Regions from separate parts of the Brevibacillus sp. HB1.1 genome, predicted to be linked through region 1. Evidence: riboswitches for the same ligand, from Rfam matches in the RefSeq annotation. Region 1 holds a riboswitch; the other holds the start of a gene.

Region 1 (2,474 bases):
GCCCTGTCCTTGCATTTGGAGATTGCTCGTGTCCACTACAACGGCGTAGTCAGCTTGATAGCCTCGCTCGATGGCGACCAATGTCCCCGCTTCACCCGCTTCTTCTCCGATGACGGATTGAAAGAGCAGATCTCCTTGGAGCTCCATTCCGTGTTCGCGCAGCATTTGGATCGCAAACAAGCTCGCTGCCAGTCCACCTTTCATATCCGCAACACCACGGCCGTACAAGCGCCCATCCTTGCCATGTGTCAGAGCAAAAGGTGGATAGGTCCACCCCGTGTCATCTCCGACTTCAGCCACATCGATATGCCCGTTGACAATCAAACTGTTTGCCTGACTAGAGGCACTCCCTGATAACCGGCCGACGATATTGTCGTCTCCTGGATATACCGTCCAGCGATCGACCTCGAATCCCATCGCTTGCAATCTGTTGGCGATTACTCCTTGTGCGGCATCGCTGTTTCGCGCGGGAGGACTCACAGTCGGATGAGAAACGAGCTCTGCCAATAACGCGAACAGCTCTTCTTTACGACTGGCAATCGATTCTACCGCTTCTGTCAGTCGATCCACGCTACTCAATCATCCCTTCAGTCGGGCTGCTTGCGGACGCGTAACGCTTTTTCGCGATACGACCTGCCAGGAAGCCTTTGCGACCTGCTTCCACCCCGAGCTTCATCGCTTCTGCCATCAAGACAGGATTGTCAGCGAGTGCGACTGCTGTATTCAACAAGACACCGTCAGCACCTAGTTCCATCGCTTTCGCGCAGTCTGCTGGCGAGCCAATTCCTGCATCGACGATAATCGGTACCTTAGCATCCTCGATGATAAAGCGGAGGTTGTTTTCATTGACAATCCCTTGTCCGGAACCAATTGGTGACGCACCTGGCATAACCGCATGTACGCCGACTTCTTGTAAACGTCTAGCAAGAATCGGATCGTCATTGGTGTAGGTCAGTACGATAAAGCCTTCTTCCACCAAGATTTTCGAAGCCTCGAACGTACCAATCGGGTCAGGGAGAAGGGTTTTCGGGTCTCCAATGACTTCTACCTTGATCATGTCACACAATCCTGATGCTTTAGCCAAACGAGCAATGCGCACTGCTTCTTCAGCTGTATAGGCACCTGCTGTATTAGGTAGCAAGGTGAATTTTTTCAAATCGAGCTGTTCCAAAAAGTTTGGTTCTTGCGGATTTTCCAAATTCAAGCGACGAATCGCAAATGTCAAAATCTCTGCTTCCGACACCTCTACCGCTTTCCCTTGTGTATCCAAATCAGCGAATTTACCTGTCCCGAGAAGCAAACGGGAGCGAAACTCGTAAGGTCCAATTTTCAATGTATCCATCATAATGATCATCCTCCTCCGACAAAATGAACGATTTCTATGCGATCTCCGTCTGCAATCGGTGTTTGTTCGTACGCGGAGCGATCAATAATTTCTCCATTTCGTTCTACGACGACAATCTTTTCTTGCAGGGAATAAGAAGCAAGCAAGGCTCGCACTGTCGTGATCTCTTCCGCCAACTCTACTTTTTTCCCATTCAGCTGAACAATCATTGATTACCTCCTTCTACTGGAAAAAAAACGGCTTCTCCCGCCTGCCTGAGTCGATTCAGACAAACAGAAGAAGCCGTATACCCATCCCATCTCCCCAGACGAATGGCATAAAAAAACCATCCGCCTCGGATGGTTGAGTGAGATCTGATCATGCATGCACGCAAACAAGCATAGTTCTGCTCGGATGCGACACCGTGATACTGATTCCAAATACCTCTTCCTCCGCTGGCATGACCCAGGTCAGGTTCAACGGTCAGTAACACACTCGTTACAATCTCAGCCAACGTTGCTTGGCCCCCGTTTGGTAGTAAAGCTATGCAATTGTCGTACATTCGAGTACTACAGTACCACTCTATTTCGTGTTTGTAAAGGCTTCCTTGTGCATCTTTTCCAGCTCAATGAGACAACGCTCTGCCCAAGCTGCCATTTTCGAAAGCTTTTCCATTTCTCTCTCCATCGCCTGACGCACAGATTCCTTGTAGTCCGGAATCGCGCCATTATAGCGAATGACCCCTTGGACAGGCGTCATGAATTTTTCCATGTAAGAGAGTGCTGGACGCTGGTGAAACAGCGGCACATCTACTTCGTAGGAAGAATGCAAATCGCCTTGCGTCGGGTATTTAGTAACGGCCAACACTTTTACCAGCAGCTTCGAATCGTGGATTTCCAATACTTCTGCAATATATTCTCCAGTTCGCTGCGCCACGCGAACGATATCTCCCGGATTCCAGTTCATCGCGGTTTCCTCCTTTTATTCAATCAAATGTATTTACATTAGTGAGGCTTCCAGCAGTTTGCGAGCATGCAGCAATACTTCTTCCGCATCTACTACTGACTGACCACCACCCTGTGCCATGGCAGGATTTCCTCCGCCTTTTCCTTCAATGACCGGCAAGGTTTCTTTCAACACTTGATTGATG
Region 2 (2,474 bases), 540 kb from region 1:
ATGGCGGCGCCAATCGCTGAAGTAATGTGATCATAGCCGGGAGCGATGTCGGTCGTGAGTGGCCCAAGCGTGTAAAAAGGAGCCTCATGGCAAATGGATAACTGTTTATCCATATTTTCGCGAATGAGATGCATGGGGACGTGACCAGGACCTTCAATCATGACTTGTACGTCGTGTTCCCACGCAATTTTTGTGAGTTCTCCCAATGTTTCAAGCTCCGCGAACTGGGCCTCGTCATTCGCATCCGCGATGGAGCCAGGACGTAGTCCATCTCCGAGCGATACACAAATGTCATAGGCCTTCAGAATTTCGCAAATTTCAGCAAAATGCGTATACAAAAAGTTTTCTTCATGATGGGCCAGGCACCATGCGGCTAAAATCGATCCACCGCGAGAGACGATACCTGTAACACGGTTAGCTGTCATAGGAATGTAGCGCAATAGAACACCAGCATGAATCGTGAAGTAATCGACGCCTTGTTCTGCTTGCTCAATCAAGGTGTCTCGGTATACCTCCCATGTCAAATCCTCGGCTTTCCCATTTACTTTTTCAAGTGCTTGATAAATCGGGACAGTACCGACTGGAACAGGACTATTGCGGATAATCCACTCCCGCGTGGTGTGTATATGTTTTCCCGTCGAGAGGTCCATGATGGTGTCCGCACCCCAACGGACCGACCAAATCATTTTTTCGACTTCTTCTTCCATCGAAGAGCTGACAGCTGACGTTCCGATGTTGGCATTGATTTTGACATGAAAGTTACGGCCAATGATCATCGGCTCGCTTTCAGGATGATTGACGTTAGAAGGGAGGATCGCACGTCCAGCGGCGATTTCTGCCCGTACAAATTCAGGGGAGACTCCCTCGCGAATGGCAACGTATTCCATTTCCGGTGTGATGATATTTTTTCGGGCATAATGAAGCTGGGTAACATTTTTTCCTGACTTTGCCCGTTTTGGTTTGTAGCCCTCTCGAGGGAAAGTGGGGAGGGTGGCTGCCTTTGCTTCGTTTCGGATGCCGTCGTCGACTAGTTGTGGTTCGCGACCGACATACGTTTCCGCATCATTTCGCTCATCGATCCACTCGTGGCGGATGGAGGGCAGTCCTACTTGAATGTCAGGAACGTAACCCGTTGCGGTGTACTCGCCACTCGTATCGTACACGCGAAGAGGGGGATTGGGTGTGGAGCCAGACAATCCTTCGGTAGGATGAAGGGAAATCTCGCGCATCGGGACGCGGATGTCCGCACGACTACCTGTTTCGTATACTTTGCGACTGCCTGGAAAAGAAGACACCAATGACATAAGAAAAACCTCCTTGATTTGGTTGCACGAAAGCGAGAACCGTTTAGGGAGGCGAAAGAAACTGCCCGCGAAAAAGCGCCGCATAAAACAATATGCGACGCCAACGCGAGAGTAGAGAAGAAACGGGTATCCTAAAAAGATACACGCATCTTTTCGTGTCGTATATGACATTCCTCCGCTGGCATTACCCAGTTCAGGTTCAACGGTCGATGGCACAGTACCATCCTCTCAGCCTGGTGATTTCCAAGCTCCCGTGCTTTTTTGTATTTTGGATTGCAAGAATAGGATAACGGGAAGTCCATTTAATTTCAAGGAAAATTTTCCAACGAAAAAATTGCGGGTGTGCAACACATTTTCCTCCCCCCTATTCTCATGAATCGGACTAAAACTGTTTCTGTAGACCCACATGAATCCTATCTGTTACGATGAAGTTCGAAAAAAAGTAACTGCTTCCAGCGCTTTGATTTTCCGCGTTGTCGAAGCAGGCTGGAGAAGTATTTTGAGGTGATGAGGTATGGATGTCTATTCGGATCTAAAACAAGGAGAACGTGGAGCGTGGGTGAGTATTTTCGCCTACATATTTTGCTCTGTATTAAAAATAGGAGTTGCGTATGTCACTGCGTCAGAAGCTTTAATGGCCGACGGTCTTAACAACTCAACGGATGTCGTCGCATCGATTGCTGTTTTGATCGGGCTGCGAATTGCAAGGAAACCACCTGATAAAGATCACCCGTATGGTCATTTTCGGGCGGAGACGATTTCAGCACTTGTCGCATCATTTATTATGCTATTTGTCGGAGTTCAAGTCGTTACGAATGCCGTACCATCCTTGTTGGACCCACATCATACGGCTCCTAACCTGTTGGCAGGGTGGACAGCACTTGCGACTGCAGTCATAATGCTTGGCGTTTATCGCTACAATAAAAAGCTCGCCATCAAAACAAACAGCCAAGCACTAAATGCAGCGGCAGCTGACAACCGTTCAGACGCATTCGTCAGTATCGGGACGTTTATCGGGGTAGCTGGCGCACAATTTCAATTGCACTGGCTCGATCCTTTAGCTGCTTTTGTTGTTGGTCTCATCATCTTGAAAACTGCTTGGGACATTTTCAGGGAAGCAACTCACCGTTTGACAGATGGCTTTGACGAGAGCGAGCTTGCGGACCTGCG

Evidence for each region. A riboswitch is a leader RNA that binds a small molecule or an ion and turns the genes downstream of it on or off. The one in region 1 is predicted to bind thiamine pyrophosphate.
Region 2: it holds a riboswitch for thiamine pyrophosphate, as region 1 does, so the genes downstream of both, thiC (phosphomethylpyrimidine synthase ThiC) here and thiS (sulfur carrier protein ThiS) in region 1, are expected to answer to the same signal.

What each region holds. Positions count from the first base shown of each region.
Region 1 covers NZ_JABMIV010000001.1:22,595-25,068, forward strand. The annotation lists gene HPY27_RS00105 (acetylornithine deacetylase) at 1-579, opposite strand, end outside; gene HPY27_RS00110 (thiazole synthase) at 572-1,345, opposite strand; gene thiS (sulfur carrier protein ThiS) at 1,351-1,554, opposite strand; TPP riboswitch at 1,755-1,865, opposite strand; gene kapB (kinase-associated lipoprotein KapB) at 1,907-2,290, opposite strand; gene HPY27_RS00125 (alanyl-tRNA editing protein) at 2,324-2,474, opposite strand, start outside.
Region 2 covers NZ_JABMIV010000001.1:563,883-566,356, reverse strand. The annotation lists gene thiC (phosphomethylpyrimidine synthase ThiC) at 1-1,304, opposite strand, end outside; TPP riboswitch at 1,457-1,569, opposite strand; gene HPY27_RS02730 (cation diffusion facilitator family transporter) at 1,819-2,474, shown strand, end outside.